DNA from 2 places in the Winogradskyella sp. ECml5-4 genome. Region 1 is predicted to be linked to the other one. Evidence: riboswitches for the same ligand, from Rfam matches in the RefSeq annotation. Region 1 holds a riboswitch; the other holds the start of a gene.
The links. Region 1 has a riboswitch for S-adenosylmethionine ahead of VDP25_RS06780 (trans-sulfuration enzyme family protein). Riboswitches for the same ligand answer to the same signal wherever they lie in the genome.
Positions count from the first base shown of each region.

Region 2: another riboswitch for S-adenosylmethionine. It lies ahead of VDP25_RS00170 (O-acetylhomoserine aminocarboxypropyltransferase/cysteine synthase family protein); the one in region 1 lies ahead of VDP25_RS06780 (trans-sulfuration enzyme family protein).

Region 1 is NZ_JAYJLF010000006.1:116,077-128,970, forward strand. Features, by position in the region: gene VDP25_RS06765 (S41 family peptidase) at 1-989, opposite strand, end outside; gene VDP25_RS06770 (deoxycytidylate deaminase) at 991-1,443, opposite strand; gene VDP25_RS06775 (HupE/UreJ family protein) at 1,550-2,140, opposite strand; SAM riboswitch class I at 2,276-2,399, shown strand; gene VDP25_RS06780 (trans-sulfuration enzyme family protein) at 2,500-3,669, shown strand; gene VDP25_RS06785 (homocysteine S-methyltransferase family protein) at 3,752-4,753, shown strand; gene metH (methionine synthase) at 4,753-7,485, shown strand; gene metF (methylenetetrahydrofolate reductase [NAD(P)H]) at 7,600-8,556, shown strand; gene VDP25_RS06800 (tetratricopeptide repeat protein) at 8,583-9,956, opposite strand; gene VDP25_RS06805 (DMT family transporter) at 10,106-10,915, opposite strand; gene VDP25_RS06810 (LacI family DNA-binding transcriptional regulator) at 11,028-11,546, opposite strand; gene VDP25_RS06815 (bifunctional 4-hydroxy-2-oxoglutarate aldolase/2-dehydro-3-deoxy-phosphogluconate aldolase) at 11,553-12,218, opposite strand; gene VDP25_RS06820 (sugar kinase) at 12,223-12,894, opposite strand, start outside.
Region 2 is NZ_JAYJLF010000001.1:38,398-51,291, reverse strand. Features, by position in the region: gene VDP25_RS00185 (translocation/assembly module TamB domain-containing protein) at 1-3,692, opposite strand, end outside; gene VDP25_RS00180 (alpha/beta fold hydrolase) at 3,837-4,844, opposite strand; gene VDP25_RS00175 (OsmC family protein) at 4,854-5,306, opposite strand; gene VDP25_RS00170 (O-acetylhomoserine aminocarboxypropyltransferase/cysteine synthase family protein) at 5,388-6,686, opposite strand; SAM riboswitch class I at 6,807-6,930, opposite strand; gene VDP25_RS00165 (hypothetical protein) at 7,033-8,580, opposite strand; gene VDP25_RS00160 (2-isopropylmalate synthase) at 8,729-9,904, shown strand; gene leuC (3-isopropylmalate dehydratase large subunit) at 9,910-11,292, shown strand; gene leuD (3-isopropylmalate dehydratase small subunit) at 11,373-11,963, shown strand; gene leuB (3-isopropylmalate dehydrogenase) at 12,009-12,894, shown strand, end outside.

The DNA of each region.
Region 1 (12,894 bases):
TCTCGCTGCACCAAACCTTTTCCATAAGAACGTCTTCCTACTATTATACCTTTATCATTATCTTGAAGTGCTCCAGCAATAACTTCGCTTGCCGATGCAGAGTTTTCATTTATTAGAATATATATTTCGCCCTCTTCAAAATCTCCATGTTGTGTTGCATATATGCGTTCTTCTTTTCCTTTTTTGTCTTTAGTAAACAGAATCAGCTTATCGTCTTCTAAAAATTCATCAGCAATCTGCTCTGCAACACCCAAAAACCCTCCTGGATTATCCCTTAGATCTAAGGCTAGTTTTGTAGCACCAAGTTCTTTTAATTCGCCTAATGCCAACTTAAATTCCTTAAAAGTAGATTCTGCAAAACGATTCATTTTTATATAACCTAAATCGTCCGTTAGCATATAAGCTGCATCTACACTTTTAATTGGAATACTTTTGCGTTTTACTTCAAACTCTAAAAGCTCCTCTTCACCTTTTCTAAAAACTGTCAATTTGACCTTGGTGTTTTTATCACCTCTAAGCTTATTTCCTATAAAATCATTATCAAAATCAACTCCATACAGTGTATCTCCATCTGCTAAAAGAATTCGATCTCCACTCATAATTCCAGCACTTTCACTTGGCCCACCCTCTGTTGGTTTTACTACAGCTATAGAATCTCTATAAGGGTAAAAATTAATACCAATACCTACAAAATCACCTTTCATATTTTCAGTGATGCGCTGTAAATCTTCTTTAGGAATATACATCGAATGTGGATCTAAATTGTTTAAAATCCCATTAACAGTAACATCTACAATGCTATCTGTATTAACCTCTTCTACGTATTCGTAATCTATATAATCTATTAAACGGTTGAGCTTATTCTTTTTACTATTAGTTGAAAAAAGATTATCTGAAGTATCTGCAAAATTTAATTCGCCACCTATAATAACTCCTGCTGCAATTGCAACGCCTATAATTAGTGGTATGTATTTATTTTTAGTTGCCATACTATTTCCCATCAGAATGGGAATCTGCATTTAAGTCTTCTATTAACTCTAGTTCTATACCTGCTTTTCTTAAAAAATCAATTCCCGAACAATCCTTATAACCTTCATGATACACCACTCTTACAATACCAGCTTGATGAATTAGTTTACTACATTCCTTACAAGGCGACAACGTAATATAAAGCGTCGCTCCTCTACAAGATTGTGTAGATGATGCTACTTTTAATATAGCATTGGCTTCTGCATGTAACACATACCATTTGGTATACCCTTCATCATCTTCGCAATAATTTTCAAAACCTGTTGGAGTACCATTATAACCGTCAGAAATTATCATTCTATCTTTTACAATAAGCGCACCAACTTGTTTGCGTTTACAATGTGATAATTTCCCCCATTCTTTAGCTATACGTAAATAGGCTTTGTCGTAACGTAATTGTTTTATATCTGACATTAATTCTTGTTCTTGTACAAAGTATACTAGTTAGTAACGAAGATATAAGCTTAGTATTTTATAACCAATTTACTATCAGTTAAAATTTTACCAAACTTTTAAAATTTTACTTTAAAAAATCACTTTGCGTAATCATTGGAATTACCAATCCAATAACTATAGCTGAAAGCACCATCATCCAGTCACGACGTGAAAATCTAAATACCGTTTGACATAAAAACCCTATGAATAAAACGACAAATACGATAATGACTTGCGCAAGTTCAATACCTAAAGCAAATTCTATTAGAAGTTCCAATTTATTTTCTGATTGCCCTGAAAACATTTTAAATTCTCTTGCAAAACCCAAGCCGTGTATCAGTCCAAAAAATAAAGTTGTAAAAAATAGTAGGCCAAATTTATTCGTTTTAGATTTTTTACCTGCAGTAAACACGTTGTAAATGGCCATGATTAAAATAGTAATTGGTATTAAAAACTCTACTAACTCACCATTAATACTCACCACTCCATAAGCTGCCAAAACCAATGATAACGTATGGCCTAAGGTAAATGTCGTAACTAAGACCAAGACACGTTTCCAATCATTAAAAACATAAGGCACAGCTAATACCATTAAAAAAAGGATATGGTCATACCCATTAATATCTAAAACGTGGTTCATGCCGTATTGTACATTAAACCAGAAATTTTCTAACATAATTATTGTGTTTGGGAAAACCAAAGTTACAATTAAAATGCAATATGTTTCCATTAAAATAAAGTGAATAAAATTTGTATAATCCTATTTTCTTTCGGAATATTGTAACACACAAAGTTCAAATAACTTACTGAAATGTTATCAAGAAAGGTGGAGGGATTAGACCCATTGAAGCCTTAGCAACCCTTAAATTTATTAAGAAGGTGCTAAATTCTACTTAATTGGCGATTCATTTATCGCGAAATTGGATAGATAACCAAACCTAATTACTCATCTGTAATTACTACTCTTTATAACATTTTCTAGAAAATTGCGTCTACGACGTATTTGGTTTTTTGATATTATCAAATGATTAGAAAATGAGTTCCAAACACATTGAAACACAAGCCATACGCACACAGATTGAACGTTCGCAATACTTAGAACATTCAAGCCCTTTATACCTCACATCGAGTTATGTTTTTGAAGATGCTGAAGATATGCGTGCCTCTTTTGCAGACGAAAAACAACGGAATATCTACAGTCGCTATTCCAATCCAAACACTTCTGAATTTGTAGAAAAGGTATGCCAAATGGAAGGTGCAGAACGTGGTTATGCCTTTGCTTCTGGTATGTCTGCTGTATTTTCAACATTTGCAGCCTTATTAAATTCTGAAGATCACATTGTATCTTGTCGTAGTATTTTTGGTTCTACACAAACCCTATTTAATAATATATTGCCAAAATGGAACATCGCAACAAGCTACTTTAAAATGGATGAATTAGATACCATTGAAAGTCTAATTCAACCCAATACCAAAGTGATTTATGCAGAAAGCCCAACAAATCCTGCTGTAGATATTTTAGACTTACAACGTTTAGGAGATATCGCTAAAAAGCATGGACTTATATTTATTATCGACAATTGCTTCGCAACGCCTTACTTGCAACAACCTATAAAATTTGGTGCCGATTTAGTCATTCATTCTGCCACCAAATTAATGGATGGCCAAGGCCGCGTTTTAGGAGGTGTTGTTGTGGGGAGTTCCAATTTAATTCAGAAAATTTATTTGTTTTCTAGAAATACAGGTCCTGCTTTATCTCCATTTAACGCATGGGTGTTATCTAAAAGTTTAGAAACCTTAGCGGTTAGAGTCGATAGACATTGCGATAGTGCTTTAAAAGTTGCTACCTTTTTAGAGTCTCACAAGAATGTGAATGTTGTAAAATATCCATTTCTAAAATCACACCCACAATACGAATTAGCCAAACAACAAATGAAATTAGGCGGAAACGTTGTGGCTTTTGAAATAAAAGGAGGCATTGAAGCCGGTAGAACCTTCCTAAACTCCATTAAATTATTATCACTATCTGCAAACTTAGGAGACACTAGAACTATTGTAACACATCCTGCATCAACAACACATGCTAAAATACCAGAAGATGTACGATTAGAAACCGGCATCACTTCAGGATTAATACGAATTTCTGTCGGTTTAGAACATCCAGAAGATATTATTAACGATTTAAAACAGGCATTAGAAGATTAGGCAATGAATCCTTACTCAAAAGTTGAATAGTCCGATGGTCCCCTTGAGGGTACTTTAGGGGTGTTTTAAAAATTTAAAAGCTATGAGCAATATAAAAGACGAATTACAAAAACGCATATTAGTTCTCGATGGAGCCATGGGAACCATGTTGCAACAATATAACTTCTCGGAAGAAGACTTTAGAGGCGAACGTTTTAAGGATTACCCATCTCCTTTAAAAGGCAATAACGATTTGTTATCCTTAACCCAACCAAAAGCTATAGCTGAAATTCACGCTAAATATTTTGAAGCTGGTGCTGATATTGTGGAAACCAATACCTTTTCCGGAACCACCATTGCCATGGCAGATTACAACATGGAAGATTTGGTATATGAGTTGAATTTTGAATCGGCTAAAATCGCCAAAGAAGTGGCAGACAAATTCACAAAAGCAAATCCTGACAAACCGCGTTTTGTTGCAGGTAGTATTGGACCAACCAATAAAACAGCAAGTTTATCACCAGATGTTAACCGCCCAGAATATAGAGCCATTACGTTTAATGAATTACGTATTGCCTATAAACAGCAAGTAGAAGCGTTAATTGATGGCGGTGCCGATTTACTTTTAGTAGAAACTATTTTTGATACTTTAAATGCAAAAGCCGCTTTATTTGCCATTGAAGAAGTCAAAGAAGAACGTCATATCGCTATTCCAATTATGGTTTCTGGAACCATAACGGATGCTTCAGGAAGAACCTTATCCGGACAAACAGTAGAAGCATTTTTAACCTCAATATCACATATTCCCTTATTAAGTGTTGGCTTTAACTGTGCCCTTGGCGCGCAACAGTTAAAACCGTATTTACAGCGTTTATCTAACGAAACGAATTTCTATACCTCAGCACACCCAAATGCAGGATTACCAAATGCTTTTGGAGAATATGATGAAACACCAAAACAAATGCAAGGCTATATTGAAGACTACCTTAAAAATAACCTTATCAATATTATTGGCGGCTGTTGTGGCACAAGTCCCGCGCATATTAAAGCCATTGCAGATGTCGCAAAAAACTACAAACCAAGATTAATACAAGAATTAGCATAATGGCAGAATCTGATTGTAAGAAATACTTAACCTTATCTGGGTTAGAACCTTTAGTGGTAACACCAGACAGTAACTTTATTAATATTGGAGAACGCACCAATGTAACTGGTTCTCGAAAATTTCTTCGTCTCATAAAAGAAGAAAAATACGATGAAGCTCTAGAAGTGGCGAGAGACCAAGTCGATGGAGGCGCACAAATTCTAGATGTTAATATGGATGAAGGGATGCTCGATGGGGTTTATGCTATGACGACCTTTTTAAACCTCATCGCTTCAGAGCCCGATATTTCTAGAATCCCCTTAATGATAGATAGTTCTAAATGGGAAATCATTGAAGCAGGCTTACAAGTTGCTCAAGGAAAATGTGTGGTTAATTCTATTAGTTTAAAAGAAGGTGAAACACAATTTAAACACCACGCCAAACTCATCAAACGTTACGGAGCCGCAGTTGTGGTAATGGCTTTTGATGAAGACGGCCAAGCGGACACTTACAACAGACGAATCGAAATCTGTAGACGTTCCTATCATATTTTGGTGAACGAACTTAAATTTCCTGCGCAAGACATCATCTTTGACCCTAATATTTTTCCAGTAGCCACAGGTATGGAGGAACATCGCAGAAATGCGCTCGACTTTTTTGAAGCGACCAAATGGATTCGTGAAAATTTACCATATGCTAACGTTTCTGGAGGTGTGAGCAATGTGTCGTTTTCGTTTAGAGGAAACAATATCGTTCGTGAAGCCATGCACTCTGCCTTTTTATATCATGCCATTAAAAACGGTATGAATATGGGCATTGTAAATCCAACCATGTTAGAAGTTTACGATGAAATAGACAAAGATTTATTAGAGCGTGTTGAAGATGTTTTATTTGACAGACGTGAGGATGCTACAGAACGCTTATTAGATTTTGCCGAATCGGTAAAAGGACAAAAAAAGGAACACGAGGATAAGGTTTTAGAATGGAGAAGTCATCCATTGCAAGATCGAATTACACACGCTTTAGTAAAAGGTATTGATGCCTTTATCTTGGAAGATGTTGAAGAAGCACGATTGGCATCCGCCAAACCCATTGAAGTTATAGAAGGTCATTTAATGATTGGGATGAATGTGGTTGGCGATTTATTTGGAAGCGGTAAAATGTTTCTGCCTCAGGTGGTAAAATCGGCTCGTGTAATGAAAAAAGCCGTCGCTTATTTACAACCGTTTATTGAAGCTGAAAAAGACGGCAAACAAGAGTTCGCTGGTAAAATTTTAATGGCGACAGTAAAAGGTGATGTTCATGATATTGGAAAGAATATTGTAAGCGTTGTGTTAGGTTGTAATAATTACGAAATCATTGACCTTGGTGTTATGGTACCACCAGAAAAAATTATTGAAACCGCCATTAAAGAAAAAGTAGATATTATTGGTTTAAGTGGCTTAATTACGCCTTCGCTAGATGAAATGGTCTATGTTTCTAAAGAACTCGAAAAACAGAATGTAAAAATCCCACTTATTATTGGTGGTGCAACAACCTCTAGAGCGCATTCTGCTGTAAAAATTGCACCGCACTATAACAATACAGTGGTGCATATTAATGATGCCTCGAGAGCGGTAACGGTAGTTGGAAATTTACTTCAAAACGATAGTCGAATTTATAAAAATCAGATTAGAGAAGAGTATGATGCATTCCGTGAACAATTCTTAAAGCGTACCAAGAAAAAAGACTATTTAACGCTTTCGGATGCTCGAAAAAACAAGTTAAGAATCGATTGGAATACCTCTAACATCGTAAAACCTCAGCAATTAGGCATTCAAATTATAGATGATTTTGACATCACTAAATTGGAAGAATTTATAGATTGGTCACCCTTTTTTAGAAGTTGGGATTTACATGGCAAATATCCAGATATACTAACAGATACCGTTGTTGGAGAGCAAGCCACAGAGTTGTTTGCGGATGCTAAAATATTATTGAAACGTATTTTTGAAGAAAAGCTCTTAACAGCTAAAGCCATCTTTGGATTATTTGAAGCTAATACGGTTAATGATGATGATATTGAAGTGACAATCTCTGATGATTATACTGAACTTGATTCAGTGTCTCAGAAAGAAGGTCTCGACGGCACTCGACCAAACAAATTAAAATTCTTAACCCTTCGTCAGCAATCCAAAAAAGCCCAAGGCAAACCCAATATTGCACTAGCCGATTTTATTGCACCTAAAGCTTCAGGAAAACAAGATTATATGGGATGTTTTTGTGTATCCACGGGATTTGGAACAGCAGCATTAGCTGCCCAATTTGAAGCGGAACACGACGATTATAATTCCATTATGATTAAAGCCTTAGCTGATCGTTTGGCAGAAGCTTTTGCGGAATACCTACACAAAGAAGTCAGAACCAAACATTGGAGCTATGCAAAAAACGAAAACTTAACTAATGCCGATTTAATAAAGGAACAGTATAAAGGTATTCGTCCCGCACCTGGTTATCCTGCTTGCCCAGACCATTTAGAAAAGACCAGCATTTGGAAACTTTTAAATGTAGAAGAAACCATTGGAGTAAAACTCACGGAAAGTTTAGCCATGTGGCCAGCGGCGAGTGTTAGTGGTTATTATTTTGGAAATCCCGAAGCCAAATATTTTGGATTAGGAAAGATAAAAGAAGACCAAGTGGAAGATTATAGTAAAAGACGACACATAAGCATAGATGAGGCTACAAAATGGTTGAGCCCGAATATTGCAGATTAATAGAATTATAATTATAGACCTAGCAGGTTTTAAAAACCTTGCAAGTCAAAAAATAATGTCTATAAAAAATTAAGATTAAACATTAAAGAGATACCTGCTTTCGCAGGCAATAGTATGAAAGTAACAGACCATATAAAAAACGCGAACGGAAAAACACAATTCTCTTTTGAGATATTACCTCCATTAAAAGGGCAGCATATTCAGTCTATTTTTGACAATATAGATCCATTAATGGAATTTAAACCACCATTTATTGATGTTACCTATCACAGGGAAGAATATGTTTTTAAAGAAGTTGAAAATGGATTGCTAAAAAAACAAGTTGTTAAAAAACGACCTGGAACAGTTGGGATTTGTGCTGCGATTCAGAATAAATACGGAGTAGATGCTATTCCTCATATTTTGTGTGGAGGCTTTACCAAAGAAGACACAGAAAACTTCTTAATTGATTTGGATTTTTTGGGCATTGAAAATGTTATGGCATTACGTGGTGATGCCGTTAAAAGTGAAACCTACTTTAAACCTGAAAAAGAGGGTCATAATTATGCCTGTGAACTCGTAGCTCAAATTGATGATATGAATAACGCTAAGTATTTAGATGATGCCTTACAAAACAGCTCTGCTACAAATTTTTGTATTGGTGCAGCTGCATATCCAGAAAAACACATGGAAGCTCCTAGCTTAGATAGTGATATTCATTTCTTAAAAAAGAAAATTAAAAATGGGGCGACCTATATTGTAACTCAAATGTTTTTTGATAATCAGAAATATTTTGACTTTGTTGCTAAATGCCGAAAAGAGGGCATAACGGTTCCTATTATCCCCGGACTAAAACCTATTGCGACTAAAAAACAACTGAATCTAATTCCACACCGTTTTCATGTAGATTTACCAGAAGAATTAATTATTGCTATCGTAAAATGCAAAGACAATAAAGCTGTACGACAAGTAGGAATTGAATGGTGTATTCAACAATCCAAAGCGCTTCAAGATGCAGGCATACCTGTGCTTCATTATTATTCTATGGGAAAAAGTGACAATATTCAGGCTATTGCTTCTGCGTTATTTTAGATAAAAAATATATGTGTTTCTCAAAATTAAGGAACTACAATTGATGAATTAATCCAACATCCTATTTCTATGGTTTTACCAGACATATCTCTGAGAAATATGTCTTCTTTTGTTGGCGCTTTTGCTTCATAATTTGCCACATATTGATTCACTAATTTTTGTAATGTAGGATCTACCCTAGAACCTTTCTTTGCTTCTTTAGCAGCTAACCAATATACTGCTCTTTGATAAAAATTATCCTTACCACAATGCTTTGCGCTTTCACCATACATTTCGGCAATCAATACATGCGGATTTCCGTTCGCAGGATTTAACTTTAAAGCTTTATTAAAGTAGCCTCTTGCTTTACTATATTGTTTCTGTTTCTTAAGAATAACACCAATTCTTAGTGCTAATTTTGATTTTTTAAATGTATCTGTTTCTAACTCATAAGCCTCTTCTAAAAATTTAAAAGCTTCTGCTGTTTTATTCTTTTTAATTAAAATGGTTGCAACGTAAACTTTTGTATCGGCTGATGGTGACACCTCATCATATTGTTTTACAAGTTTTTCATAGAGTGCCGCTTCTGTGCATTCCTTATGATACATTCTACTTACAGCGCGTTTTAACCAAACAGCATCATTTTTATTAATTTCAAACGCTTTAGTATAAAGTGGAATTAAATTATCGCAATTGGCTTTTTTACTCAGTATTGCATCAATATTTCTCTGAATAAGTGCATAATTTTTAAGGTAGCTTTCATAGACTTTTTTTCTATTTTTTTCTTTTGAGGACAGTGCTTCTCCGCTTTCCATTTTTAAGACTAATTCATTTAATTTTTCTGAATAATTCTGAATTTCAACTTGAATTTTCTCGCTAACATCGTCATAAGTATTGAACAGTTCTGCATCTGTTTTCTTAGCTGCATCATACAAATCTACCATAACCGAGAAATAAGTATAAAGACTCTTAGGGTGTGTGAAGGTTTTTGAATCTGCTATAAATGCATTGTTAAAGCAATCATATAATTCATCATTGCTTTTCTTGAAGTTGTCTTTATAATCATATTGCAGCTGACAAATTTTAGCATCATACTCTCCTTTAGATGTTCTATTGGCAAAATAGTGTTGGCGCTCTGTCCATAAATTGATTAAGTCTTGAAGAAACTCTAATTTTAAATCGTCTACAGAATTTTCAATTTTATATTTTAAAATCTTTTCACCATCTATATAAATAGCTATATTTAAATTCGGACATTCAGTCCTTACATATAGCCAAGGCTCATAGGCAGCATCGTACTTTTTTGCCTTTACATTTTCATGAAAAATTGAAAGTTTAGTATTACATACTTCCTTTTGGGCATTTATAGTCCCTAGACTACATATAAAAATAATACAAAAGAGGATGGATTTCTTTGTCATAATAAGGTTGTTTATAGTTAGTTACAAGCTATAAAGCCACAAAAAACATACCAAAGACCTGAAAAACAACATTATACGCTCACATACATATAACTTCCACAACACAATACATGCAAACAGATAACAAACAGGCTTTTAGACCAAAAACACTATTTCTTTTTGGTAAAAATATTCAAAGTTAGTCCCGAAATAATAAGTAAAATACCTACCAAACTCCAAATGGTATAAATTTCCTTAAACCAGACCAAGCCAATAATGATTGTAAAAATGACTTCAAGATATTTAAGAGGTGCTATTTGGTTGGTTTCTCCAGCTTGCATTGCTTTTGTCATATATAACTGAGCAAAATACCCAAAAACACCTAGACTTAACAATATAAGCCATTCTTCACCTACTGGATTTACCCAAGCATTAATTGATAAAAGCCCACCAATTACAGCCGAAATAATCATAAAATAATTGACCACCACCACTGGGTGATCTTCATTTCCTATTTTTCTAATGGTGATATAAACTAATCCTACAAAAACCGCAGAAACTAAGGCAAAGACCATCCCTTTAATTTCTAATTCGGTATCAAATCCTTTTAAAACTAACACTCCTAAAAAAGCCATTAAAAAAAAGAACCATTGTATAGGTTTTATTTTTTCCTTTAGAAATAATAATGCAAAAAGAGCGGCAAAAATTGGACCTATATATCGTATTGAAACAGCTGTACCCATTGCAATATACTTTATAGATAAAAAGAATAAAGTCATAGATATGAGCCCGAATATACTTCGCATTATCAATAGCCCTTTTTTATTTCCCAATAAAGAAATCTTATGTTTTAATAAAAATGGTATTGTAAAAAACAGAGAACCAATGGACCTAAAAAAGACAATTTGATAAACTCCAAAATTATTTAATGCCTTTACAAATACATTTAAAAATGTAAATGCTAGTGCACTAATTATCATGTATTTAATGGCTTGTTTCAAAATATTGATTATTGTAATTAATGCAAGGTTATAACTATTTTAATGTTTCTCTGTAAATAAAAAACATTATCTAAAATATCAAAGTAAAACCTTAGTTGCCTTTTAATAAATTTATTAGACTATTATACGAAAGTTGTTTTACCTCTTCAAGCGATTGATTACTGTCAATATTTAGTAATTCTATAGAAAGTGAATTTCCTTCAAATTGTGATTTTTGTTTATTTTCTGATGAAATAATAATGGCTCCTTCAATAGAACCATCGTTAAGATTTTTAATGTAGTTTAACTCCTTCTCATAAGAATTAAACGACTGATAAAACAGAATTCTATACCCAAATCTTTCTGCAGATTTCTGTAAATGGCATAGAGAATGGCTATAACATGCTTTGGTTACTTCAGGTAATATAACTGCAATAGACTCTGTTTTTTTTATTCTAAGAGAAACAGCATAATTATTAGGTACATAATTATGCTGTTTAGCTATTGTATTAATTGTTTTTCGTGTAGCTTCACTAATCTCAAGCTTATTATTTAAAGCTTTAGATACCGTAGATATAGAATATCCAGATAAAGACGAAAGTTCCTTTATAGTTACAGCAGACGATTTCAATACTTTTTATTTTAAATCTTTAATTATTGCTAATGCATTTCTCGTATCCGATTCTATTTTAGCCAAATCATAATTACCATCAGCATTTTTAGCAATAAGTTTAGAGCCCATACCAACACATGTGACACCTGCTTTAAACCAGCCTTCTAAATTTTCTTTAGTTGGAGATACTCCACCTGTTGGCATTATGCTTGTCCAAGGTTGCGGACCACGAATGGCCTTAACAAAATCGGGACCATAAATACCACCTGGAAACAATTTTACAACTTCACAGCCTAGTTCTTCTGCTCTACAGATTTCGGTTAAAGAACCACATCCTGGAGACCAAGCCACTTTACGTCTATTACAAACTATTGCAATGTCTTCTCTTAAAACAGGAGTTACTATAAAGTTTGCTCCTAAAGCCATAAAACGAGATGCTGATGCTGCATCAGTCACAGATCCCACACCCATAATCATTCCAGGTAATTCTTTAAGTACCCATTTATTAAGTTCACCAAAAACTTCGTGAGCAAAATCTCCTCTTGCTGTAAATTCTAATAATCGTGCACCACCATCGTAAGTAGCTTTGATTACTTTTTTACTAATTTCTATATCTGCGTTATAAAACAATGGAACCATTCCGGTTTGTTTCATAACATTTGCGACTTCTATTCTTGAAAAATTTGCCATAATTTTATCTTGCTACACGTCCTGAGGCATCACCACCCATTAATTTTTCTACTTCTGCTACAGTTACTAAATTGGCATCACCTTTAATAGTGTGTTTTAAACATGAAGCTGCAACTGCAAAATCCAATGCATTTTGGTCATCTTCAGGATATTTTAATAATCCGTAGATTAATCCACCCATAAATGAATCACCTCCTCCTACACGATCAACGATATCCGTAATTTGATACTGACGTGTTTCATACATTGTTTTACCATCGTATAACACACCTGCCCAAGTATTATGAGATGCTGAAATTGAACCTCTTAAAGTTGTAATTACTTTTTTAGCTCTTGGGAATTTTTCCATCATTTGTTTACAAACCGATAAGAACGCTTCCGCTTTTACATCGTGTCCATGTTTATGTACATCTAAACCTTCAGGATGAATATTAAAATGCTTTTCAGCATCTTCTTCGTTTCCTAACACAACATCACAATACGACGTTAATTCCGTCATTATTTTTTCTCTGTGTGCTGCATCACAATACGTCCAAAGTTTAGCTCTATAATTTAAATCTGTAGAAATAGTCACTCCCATTTCACTAGCAATTTTAACAGCTTCTAAACAAGCATCTGCTGCGCCTTGAGAAATTGCAGGAGTTATACCTGTCCAATGAAACCAAGCCACATCTTT
Region 2 (12,894 bases), on a different contig from region 1:
ACTTGAAAATTGGAGGTTTTTACACTTAAATCGAATGTTGGATTAATAAAACTCTCGGTACCAACCTTACCAGAAAGTACTAAGGCGTTATTGTTTTCATCACGAATGGTGAAATCGTTCATTGAAAGGCCATTATTATTGATGCTCAGCGTTTCTTTAGCCATACTAAATTTAGTGTTCAGTTTAGCGACATTGAAACCAGCATTATTAAATGTTATGGAGCCATCGTATTTTAAATCTGATGTTGAACCTGTAACTTTAAAAGCACCAGAAAAACTACCATCAGCATCTTTAATTTCGCCCATAGATAAAGTGTTGAGTGCTTGTATTTTGAATTCGTTGATATTAAAATCGAGATCGAGATTTGCTATGTTATTGGTGACAGTGTAATCGCCGACGAGATCAAAATCAATATCACCACCTTTTAGTCCAGCATTAAACGCATAACTATTGTCGTCCAATGAATTTCCATTCACACTTAAAGTCCCTAAATCGGTTTTAAGCATGTTCAATTGTTCAATACTTAAATCGGCTAAAATACCAGCATTGGTAAACGGATCTTCAAGAATAAAATTACCATTTAGTTGTCCGGTTGCTAATTCGGCTTCTGGATTTAAATAATCAAAGACGGCATTGATGTCAAAATTCTCGAATTCAATGGCAATATGCTCTTTTGAAATGTACTCTAGTTTATCTGTAATCGCAATGGATTGATTATTTTGGTTGATTTTAAAGTTATTAAATTCGAGATGCTTATCTGTTAGGATGATTTCATTATCTTCAGGAATTAACCATTTCTCTTTATTGAGAATTAAGCTATCCGGATTTACTGTAAATCTTAAACGCTCTCTGCTGCCAGTGATTTTAGTGTTGACATTCATGAGCTGCTCTCCTTGATGATAGCCCAAAAAGTTAAGCGCTAATTCGTTGTTGGTTTGGTGGCCAGTTATGATGGTTTTAGGTACATCTAACGGACCAGCAGTGATGTTTTTAAAACCTAGATTAAAATTGAAATTTTCTTTGTCGGTATCCATAGAAAAAGCAAGACTGTCCAATTTGTTGCCACTATAATTAATATGTGGTGCTGTAATATTTGCTTGTAATTGTCGCGCTTTTTCGTTGAAATCTACAGCCACGTTAATGGTGTCTAAACCTTGAACATTAACTAAGAAGACGTCATTCAGTAAAGGGGATTGCGAAATTTTACCTTTGAGGTTTAAGTTCACAAAATCGCTAATTGTGTCTGAGACATTTTCATCTCTATAAAAATAACTTAAAACGTGGCGTTTAATCGCTTTACTAAACGTTTGAGGATTGGTATTTGACTTTAAATCAAGATCTAAAATGTTGTTTTTAAAAGAAACCGAAGTCGTGTCTGTATCCACATGAGCAAAGGCTTTAATATCACCTATTAAATAACTTCTATTGTCATACACAACAACACCGTTGTCAATGTTAGCGCTAGCATCGTAAGTTTCGCCATTACCTTTAAAATTTACAGTGACATTCATGGCCGTTTTAATATTACGACTCATTACACCAAGCGCTTCTAGGTTGGCGCCAATAACGTTAATTTTGACTTTAGCTTCAGGTGAAATAGAATCTAAAACCACAAAAGCATCTAGGTTCGCATTGAGATTATTGTCTTTGTATTGCGACTGAATATTTCCTGTTCCGTTTTTAATATCACCATTAAGATGAAGATCTTTTATGGCATAATTATTAAGTTGAAATTCAGAAATAGTTGCCTCTAAATCCGCATTTAAGGTATTGATAGTGCTGCCAGATCCTGTGGATTTTAACGTAAGACTTAAAGCTCCAAGTTGAGGATTGCTAAGTAATTCGTTAACCTTGTATTCTTCAATAGTTAATAGCGCGTCATAAGAAATGTTATCAGTGTTTTTAAAATTACCATCTACTGCAGCCAGACCTTGTGAGGTGGTGAGTTTTGCTTTAGTTGAAATATCTTCAAGATTTCCTTTAAATTGTGCCACAAATTTCACGTCATTTGGAAAGCTAATTCCTAAGTCTTCCTCATTTACAAACTGAATTAAATCAGAGCGTTTTGTAACTGCTAAAAACTGTGGAATATCAAATTGAAGTGTTTCAGGATTGGTGACGTTTTGAAGCGTTCCTTTAGTAGAGATTTTTGTTGAATTTCCCCAGTTAAGTTCTGCTTTATTTAAATTAATTGATGCTAAAGTTCCGGAAGCATTTAGATTTCCTAGAATTAGTTTTTTGCTTAATTTATTGAGGTATTCGTTATTTTTTAAATCAGGTTGAAATTTGAAAATCTCTGTCAATGAGAGTTGAAAGGCTGGGAGGTTTAAGTTGACCTTAGTAGTTTCATGAGCTTCTATTAATTTTGAAAGTGACTGATACTCTAAATGTGCATCACCTGAAATTGAATTGTTATTTAATTTGAATTTTAAATCATCCAAACGCATATTTTGGTCTGTTGCGTTAAAATTAACAGCCAATTGATTAAGGTTTAATCCTGAATATTCGTTAAAATTTAGTTGTTCTAAGTCTAGTGTCGCTTTTTTATCTTTTAAAGAAATGTCTTTCGCTTGAAGCGTAAAATTTGAAAGTGCTATGGCATTCGGGTTGAAGATGTCTTGTTTTGGTTTTGCATTACCAACGCTATAATTAATGTGATTGTTTTCAAAATCAATAGCAGCAATATTAATTGTTAGTTGCGGCCATTCAAACGTTGTGATGTCTGTTTTTACTTCCTCAGTAACTTCCTCTATTTTTTGTGTTAAGCCATTAATTTCAGCGTCTGTGGTTAAGCTGATTTTAGAATTTTTAAGCGTGATGTTTTTAAGGTTGAAATCACTAGCTTCTAAATTTATAAGTGGTGATTCTGTAGTGAATTCTGAAATATCAACATCAGCAATCAAACGGTCAGGTTGCGATTCGTAATAAGCAACCACATTGTTTAACGCAATAGTTTCAAAAGCTAATTTTGGTAAAGGTGTGTTTGAAGTTGTGGTGTCAATCGCTACTGGTTTTTGAATAAACTTAATATTGGCTTCACTAAGTTTAATCGTTGAAGCATCAAAAATCATGTCTTCAATATTTGTGGTTTTCATATTAGCTTTCAACTTCCCAATTTTAAATCTAGAATCAATGCCTGCAACCGCATCATCAAAAACAACATCAAAATTATTGAAATTTAAGTTGCCTAAAACTAGGTTCAGTGGAGTGGAGGTGGTATCTGTTGCAACGGTTGTAGTGTCGGTAGAAGCAAAAGCATCAATTAGAAATTGAAAGTTATAACCTTCAATGCTATCTTTTCTAATCACATTGGCACGCAAACCATCCCAATCTAAAGCATCAACTCCGATGCCATTACCACTTATAATTTTAATTAGAGGGATGTTAGCTTCCAATGATTTTGAATAGACTAAAGTATCTCCTTTTTTGTCTTCGAGATATAAACCATCGAGTTGTATATCACCGTCAAACGTAATAAAGAGTTTTTCTATGGCGACTTTAGTTCCGGTTTTATCTGAAACGAAGCTAACGGCTTTGTCCACAATGATACCTTGTCCCCAAGGACTACGAACAAAAAGAATCACCAAAAATAAAAACGTAAGAATTCCTAACAGTACGCGTAAGGTTCTGCGCAACCAACGAAATTTTCGTTTTCTTGGTATTTGGGGTGCTGTGTCTTCTGTTTTGTTCAATACGTAAAAATATACGAGTAAAAGTATTACAATTGTCGTTATTGCTAATAATATTAACGCTCATACTTTAATTTTAGCTAAAATTATAACGTAAAAAAGCCAAACAGGTCGTTTGGCTTTATATTAATAAAATGTAAGTATGTTCTACGCAACTTGCTGTACTAATTTTTCCTTTGATTTCAATGCCGTCGAAAAAATAGGTTTCAAAAAGCGTGCTAATTGGTCAAATTCTATTAAAAAAGCATCGTGGCCATGCACGGATTTAATTTCATGAATATTAACGTTGTCTTTCACTCCTTTTAAATCCACATAGGTATTCCAGTTTTCATCCGCTTTAAAAAACAAATCAGAATTAATGGTGATGATATGAATATCGCTTTCAATTTTTGAAGCGACTTCTAAAAAATCAGTTCTGTTTCTTGTAATATCAATAGTACGCAAAATCTGATTCATCAGTTTATAGGCAGCCAACTGAAATCGATTGTCTAGTGCATTTCCATGATAACTCAACCAAGATTCAATATTATAAAGGGCATCGTTTTTCTTAGTGCGATCAAATTTTTGTGTTAACGATTCTGGTGTACGATACAAGGTCATGGCGTGCATTCTAGCATCGACTAAAGGTTGTGACGAGTTATTCAATATCGCATCTTGAATATGGCAATTCGCAATGACCCAATCCGTGGATTTCCAGTCGGTCGCAATAGGAATTAAATGTTGAATTAATTGGGGTTTTAATGCGGCTAATTCCCATGCAATTCCGCCACCAACAGAGCCTCCTATAACGGCAAATAAATTTTCAATTTCTAATTGCTCTATGGCTAAAGCAAATAGTTTGGCAATATCTCTTGCTGTAAAGTCTTTGTAATTTTCAATGCAGTTTTCTGCAATATTATCGTAGCCATTGCCAAGAATATTAAACGCTAAAATCGTATAATCATTAGTGTCAATACATTTGTCGTCTCCAATAATATCATTCCACCAGCCGTCTTCTCCAACCACATTTGAGTTTCCGGTAAGGGCGTGGTTGACTAAAATTATGGGTGCAGAATGTAATGCTTTACCAAAAGTTTGGTAAGACAATTTAGGATTGATTGTCTTACCACTTTCAGTAACGTAATTATTTAGGGTTATGTAGTGTAAATGTGCCATTACAAATATTTATATAGCTGTATATTCTTTTTCTACGGAAATTTTTAAAGGTGTCTTGTTCTGTAAATTATCTTTTACAGGACAACGTTCTTCAACAATCTGAAGCCATTGCGTTAAAACTTCAATACTGGCATCGGTCTCTGGAATAAGGTTGAGATTAATGGTTTTAAAGCCTGCGCGTTCTTTGGTAGACGTACCTAAAAATCGATCAGGATTTAATTCACCCGTCACTTCAATCTTTAAATTTTTAATTGTAAAACCTAATTCCTTAGCTACCAAATGTCCAACAACATTGGCACAACCAGCAAAGCCTGCTAAAATGTATTCTACGGGATTGGCATCTTCATCGGTGCCACCTAAAGCTTCCGGTTCATCTACAACTAAAGTAAATTGTCTTGTTTTTCCTATAAATTGGGTTGCAGAAGTACTGTCTCCTACAACGGAGAATTTTAAATCACTCATATTTTTGTCTTTTTAGTATTGAATACTATAAAACAGATGTCTTTACAATTAAAGACATCCATTTTACTTCACAATTTAAATTTAATTTTGAAGGGCTTTTTTCTGTTTAACAACAGCAAAAGCTTCTTTTAAATCGTTTTTTAAATCTTCTATATTTTCAATACCAACAGACAAACGAATTAAATCTTTAGTAACACCTGTAGTTTCTTGCGCTTCATCACTTAATTGCTGATGCGTTGTACTTGCAGGATGAATGATAAGTGATTTTGTGTCTCCAATATTGGCTAATAATGAGAATAGTTTCGTTGTATCAGCAATGGTTTTTGCCGCTTCGTAACCACCATCCACTCCAAAAGTGACGACGCCACTTTGGCCTTTTGGTAAATACTTTTTAGCTAACGCATTGTACTTGCTAGATTTTAATCCTGGGTAATTCACCCATTTAACTTCAGGTTGAGACTCTAGCCATGTTGCTAATTCAAGAGCGTTTTCACTATGTTTTAGAATACGTAGTTCTAAAGTTTCTAAACCTTGAATAATTTGAAAGGCGTTAAATGGACTTAAGGCTCCACCATAATCTCGTAAACCTTCAATTCTAATTTTTGCTATAAATGCAGCTGCTCCTATGGCTTCGCTATAGACTAAACCATGGTAACCTGCAGATGGCTCTGTAAATTCTGGGAATTTTCCGTTAGTCCAATCAAATGTTCCGGCATCAATAATAATACCTCCTAGTGATGTTCCGTTTCCAGTGATATATTTGGTTAGCGAATGAATAACGATGTTAGCACCATATTCTATTGGATTTAACAAATAAGGTGTAGCCACGGTATTATCTACAATTAAGGGCACTTTATGGGCTTTCGCTCCTTTTGAAATGGCTTCAAGATCTAAAACATCTAATTTTGGATTTCCTAAAGATTCTACAAAAAAGGCTCTTGTGTTTTCTTGTGCTGCTTTTTTAAATTCTTCCGGATTTGACGCATCAACAAATGTTGTGGTAATACCATGTCTTGGTAGGGTGACGCTTAATAAATTGTAGGTGCCTCCATACAAACTACTCGACGCCACAATGTGGTCTCCTGCTCTTAAAAGTGTTAGTAAAGTTGTTGCAATTGCTGAGGTTCCAGAAGCCGTAGCCACTGCTGCAATTCCTCCTTCTAGCGCTGCTAATCGCTGCTCTAAAATGTCGTTTGTTGGATTGTTTAAACGTGTGTAAATAAAGCCAGGAACAGAAAGGTTAAATCGTCCGGCTGCATCATCTGAATCATTAAAGACATACGATGATGTTTGGTAAATAGGAACAGCTCTTGTTCCTGAAGTTTGACTGACGTCGTGACCTGCGTGCAACGCTTGTGTTGCAAATTTTTGTGTACTCATTTTTCTAAGTTTTTGAGTTAATAAATGATTAAACCAAAAGCCAAATAAGCCTCGTTAGAAGCGTACTTAATAGAAAAATATTATAAAGAAAATGCTAATTACAGATGAGTAATTAGTCTTGAGTTATCTATCCAATTTTCCGATTAATGAATCGGATAATTAAGTAGAATTTAGCACCTTCTTAGTAAATCTAAGGGTTGCTAAGGCTTCATAGGGTCATTCCCTCCACCTTTCTTGATAACATTTCAGTAAGTGTTTGAACTTTGTGAGCACAAATATTGCAACACAAAAATTAGAAATCCAAATTATTTGTAGATTTTGTGAGTTTTTTATGAATTTCGTAGAATTACGAACTTTTCTTTGCTAAATACTTAATTTGGATGATTTCGCTAACAGGTTTGTTTTCAATTTTGCTTTCTAGCCAAGAAATAATATCGAGATATAAAAAGGCGCGTCGTTCGTACGGATGGTCTTCAAAAGTCTTTAGTGTTTTGTGTAATTCTTTAAATGCATTTTTAAGATCGTGTGGATAAATATCCTGAAGTCCTCTAATGAATTTTATCATTTCTTTTTGCACTTCATGCAGGTCATTCATCTTAATTAAAAACTTGTATGTACTTCGTAAAAGGGTTTCTAAATGGTAATCTAGTCCAGCTTCATAATGCGCTACAAGGTTTAGAACTCTCGAAAAACAGAGTAAATCTTCGCGCATCGAAAGTGTTTTGTTAGAGATAATTTTATCTAAGTATTTTATACAAGCTTTGTTGTTGCCGGCTCCAAATTGTAAACTCGCAAACTTATAATAAAAAACCATTTTATGGTGAGGGTCAATTCTGTCATTAAACGGAATTAAGTCGTTTTCAATTTTTGGAATTAGATGAAGTCCGTCTTCAAAACTACCATCAATAAAGTGTTGATTAATGCTGTGGAAATTGGTGTATAAAAAAACAAGAGTAGCTACATTTTCATCGGTTGGAAATGTCGATTTTTGAACAGTCGCTTCAAACTCAGAGAATTTTTCTAAAAATTTTGACTTGTTACCAATGAAAAATAAGGCTTCTAGGAGGTAATTATTGCCTTTTAAAAAGAACACGGGGTTCAGATTAATCATATTTGGGTTTTGATAAAATAAATCCACCCATTTTGAAGCGTATTTGTAACAATTCAAAAAATCTTGAAGCAAAAAGCTTTGCCATAAATTAGCTTTATATAGCCACAATTTTTCTCTAAATCCTAATTTTTCGATTTTAACTTTTGGAAGGCTTTTGTTGAAATAATTAATAACCATATTGGCTTCTTCTTCATTTCTTATATAGCCTGTTTTTAGAATGGTGCTATAGAGTTGCAGTGATAAATTGGAGAGTTTGCTGGCAATAAGATTAAGAGAACTCAGTTCTTTGGCTTGTACAGCTAACTCATCTGCTCGAGTATTTATACTTCGTGTAATGTATTGAGATTCAATTAATTTTTCAAGTTCTACAATCTCAAAAGCTGAATTTTTTTCTTCGTTAATAATTGCGAGCTCCTTGGCCTTATCTAAAATTTTTAAGCTTTGTTTATATAAGCCTTTGTGGTACAAAATAGAAGCAAAATCGAGTTGTTCTCTAATTTGTGAACGTACATTTTGATGTGATGGATTGAGCTTAAGACTGATTAAAATTTGCTTATATAAATGCGCTTTGACATTGGCAAGTTGTTGCTTTTTTACAATGCCACTTTTTAAAATAAAAACTTCATTATAGGTTTTAGCTTTGTCCAAAAGATTGAATAAATTCAAGAATTTAGAATCTGAATTTACTCCAAGTCTCCCTACGTAAAGTTTAAATTGCCGTTTTTCGGATTTTGTTAAGGACTTTACAAGTGAAAATAAATTATCTTTTTGGTCTTTAGTTATCAATAGAAAATAGATTTATGAATCTGTAAATCAGTTATTTAAAGTATATTTTGGCGACTGAACATCGTAAACTAACTATATCAATAATGTTTAAATCTAAATCAAAACATACATTCGTTAGACAATACTATAAAATATATTTTGATATATGTCAAATAACAAGATACAAATCTTCGATACAACACTTCGCGATGGAGAGCAAGTTCCGGGTTGTAAACTCAACTCAGAACAAAAAGTAGTCATTGCAGAACAGTTAGATCAACTTGGGGTGGATGTGATTGAGGCAGGATTTCCGGTCTCCAGTCCAGGTGATTTTAAATCGGTAGAAGCGATTTCAAAAATTGTTAAAAATGCGACTGTTTGTGGATTAACTAGAGCCGTAGAAAATGATATAAAAGTAGCGGCAGAATCTTTAAAGTATGCTAAAAAGCCAAGGATTCATACAGGAATAGGAACTTCAGATTCACATATCCTTCATAAATTCAAATCAAACAGAGAGGCGATTATTGAGCGTGCTTTTGAAGCGGTAAAATATGCAAAATCATTTGTTGAAGATGTTGAGTTTTATGCTGAAGATGCCGGTCGAACAGATAACGAATATTTAGCTCGTGTATGTGAAGCTGCTATTAGGGCAGGTGCAACAGTATTGAATATTCCGGATACAACGGGGTATTGTTTGCCAAGTGAATATGGTGCAAAAATAAAATACTTAAAAGAAAATGTAAAAGGTATTGAAAAGGCTATTCTGTCTTGTCATTGTCATAATGATTTAGGCTTAGCAACAGCAAATTCTATTGAAGGTGTCATTAACGGAGCACGTCAAATTGAATGTACGATCAACGGTATTGGTGAACGTGCAGGAAACACAGCTTTAGAAGAAGTAGTGATGGTGTTGAAGCAGCATCCTTATCTTAATTTAGATACAAATATTAATACATCAATGCTATTCGGAATGAGCCAGTTGGTTAGCGATAGTATGGGGATTTATACGCAGCCAAACAAAGCGATTGTTGGAGCAAATGCTTTTGCGCATAGTTCTGGGATTCACCAAGATGGTGTGATAAAAAATAGAGCAACTTACGAGATTATCGATCCTAAAGATGTTGGTGTTACGGAGTCGGCTATTGTGTTAACCGCAAGAAGTGGAAGAGCGGCCTTAGCTTACAGAGCAAAAAATGTAGGTTACGAACTTACGAAGTTGCAGTTAGATGATGTGTATGCAAACTTTTTGAGTTTTGCAGATCGAAAGAAAGAAATCAATGATAATGATATTCATCAAATTATCGAAACGAGCAATGTGTATCAACAAATAATTTCAGCATAAGATAGATGGGTAAAACATTATTTGATAAAGTTTGGGATTCGCATGTGGTCAGTACTATAGAAAATGGGCCACAAATATTATATATAGATAAACATTTAATACATGAAGTAACAAGTCCGCAGGCTTTTAACGAGTTAAAAGAACGTGGTATTCCTGTTTTTAGACCCAATCAGATTGTAGCTACAGCAGATCATAATACTCCAACATTACATCAAGATCAACCGATAAAAGATGCCTTGTCTAGAAAGCAATTGGAGCAATTATCTGAAAATTGTAAAAAAAACAATATAACACTATACGAATTAGGGCATAAATATAACGGTATTGTGCATGTAATGGCTCCAGAGTTAGGGGTGACACAACCAGGTTTAACCATGGTCTGCGGAGATAGTCATACGTCTACACATGGTGCGTTTGGGGCCATTGCTTTTGGCATCGGGACAAGTCAGGTAGCGCAAGTATTTGCGAGCCAATGCTTGTTGCTTACAAAACCAAAAAGTTTAAGAGTGACCGTTAATGGTAAGTTGAAAAATGGAGTTTTACCTAAAGATGTCATTCTGTATATCATTTCAAAATTAGGAACCAATTCTGGGACAGGCTATTTCTGTGAATATGCCGGAAACGTGTTTGAAGAGATGAGTATGGAAGGTCGAATGACGGTCTGTAACATGAGTATCGAAATGGGCGCAAGAGGAGGTATGATTGCTCCAGATGAAACGACCTTTGAATACGTAAAAGGTAGAGAATTTGCGCCAAAAGGGGAGGAATTTGATAAGAAAGTGGCTTATTGGAAAACCTTGCCAACAGACAGCGATGCTAAATTTGATAAAGAATACAGCTTCGATGCAGAAGATATTGAGCCAATGATTACCTATGGAACGAATCCGGGAATGGGAATTAAAATTTCTGAAACGATTCCTGTAGATGAAAATCCATCGTTTAAAAAATCTTTAGCTTATATGAATTTTGAAGCTGGAGAAAGCTTAATTAATAAGCCCATCAATTTTGTGTTTATAGGAAGTTGTACCAATTCTAGAATTGAAGATTTTAGAGTCGCAGCCAATTATATAAAAGGCAAGAAAAAAGCCGCTAATGTTACGGCTTGGTTAGTGCCAGGAAGTAAGCAAGTTGAAACACAGATTATAGAGGAAGGTCTAAAAGCCATTTTTGATGATGCAGGTTTTGAATTGCGTCAACCTGGTTGTTCGGCATGTTTAGCAATGAACGATGATAAGATTCCTCAAGGAGAATATTGTGTATCAACTTCTAATAGAAATTTTGAAGGTCGCCAAGGACAAGGTTCAAGAACGATTTTGGCAAGTCCTTTGGTCGCTGCAGCAACAGCTGTAGAAGGTAAAATTATAGATATTTCAAAGCAATTGAATTGATATGATCCTGCAAGGTTTCAAAAAACTTGTAGGTATTTAAAATGAATTAAAAGAAGATACCCACTTTCGTGGGCGTTACTATGGAAAAGTTTACAACATTACAATCAAGAGCCATTCCATTACATATAGAGAATGTAGATACGGATCAAATTATACCTGCTCGTTTTTTAAAAGCAACAGATAGAGAAGGGTTTGGAAACAATGTATTTAGAGATTGGAGATATCACAAAGACGGAACAATTAATACGGATTTTGTGTTAAATGATTCAAAATACTCAGGAAGTATTTTAGTTGCTGGAGATAATTTTGGCTGCGGATCGAGTAGAGAGCATGCCGCTTGGGCTATAACAGATTTTGGATTTAAAGTTGTGGTATCTAGTTTTTTTGCTGATATATTTAAAGGAAATGCCTTAAATAATGGCTTGTTGCCAGTACAGGTTTCGCCAGCTTTTTTGAGTGACTTAATGCAGGAAATCGTGTCCAATCCAGAGACAGAATTAGTGGTTGATCTCGAAAAACAGACCATCTCAGTAAAAGATTCAGAATTATCCGAAAATTTTGAAATCGATGCCTACAAGAAAACATGTATGATCAATGGTTATGATGATATTGACTATTTGATTAATAATAAAGAACAAATTGAAGCTTTTGAAGCTCAAAAAATATATTAATAACTAAATAAGATTTTCGTTAATTCGGGAATTGATTTTTCTTCGATGAAATTAAATATAGCAATTTTACCAGGTGATGGTATTGGTCCAGAAGTAACGAATCAAGCTGTAAAAGCTTTGAAGGCGATTGCTTCAGAGTTTAATCACAATTTTAAATTTACAACAGCAGATGTGGGTGCTGTTGCCATTGATAAGCATAATGATGCTTTGCCAGAGGAAACATTAGAACTTTGTAAAAAAAGTGATGCCATTTTATTTGGAGCTATTGGTGATCCTAAATATGATAATAATCCTTCTGCAAAAGTACGACCAGAACAAGGCTTGCTGAAATTGCGCAAAGAGTTGGGATTGTATGCTAATATTAGGCCAGTAAAAGCTTATAAAACATTGCTAGATAAATCTCCGCTAAAGAAGCATATCATTCAGGGGACAGATATTTCTATTTATAGAGAATTGACTGGTGGTATTTATTTTGGTGAAAAACAGACGTCAAAAGATGGTGATTATGCTTCAGATTTATGTAGTTATTCACGTGAAGAAATAGAGCGTATTGCACATTTGGCATTTGTTGCTGCTGAACATAGAAATCATAAAGTGACTTTGGTAGATAAGGCTAATGTGTTAGAAACATCTCGACTTTGGAGACGTGTAGTTAAAGAGGTTGCGGAGCAATATCCAGATGTTACACTCGACTTTTTGTTTGTAGATAATGCAGCAATGCAAATGATTTTAAACCCAAAACAGTTCGATGTGATTTTAACAGAGAATATGTTTGGTGATATTATTAGTGATGAAGCTAGTGTTATCGGAGGTTCTATAGGATTGTTAGCTTCAGCTTCAGTTGGAGATAAATATGCGATGTTTGAACCTATTCATGGTTCATACCCTCAGGCGGCCAATAAAGGTATTGCGAATCCGATTGCGTCAATTT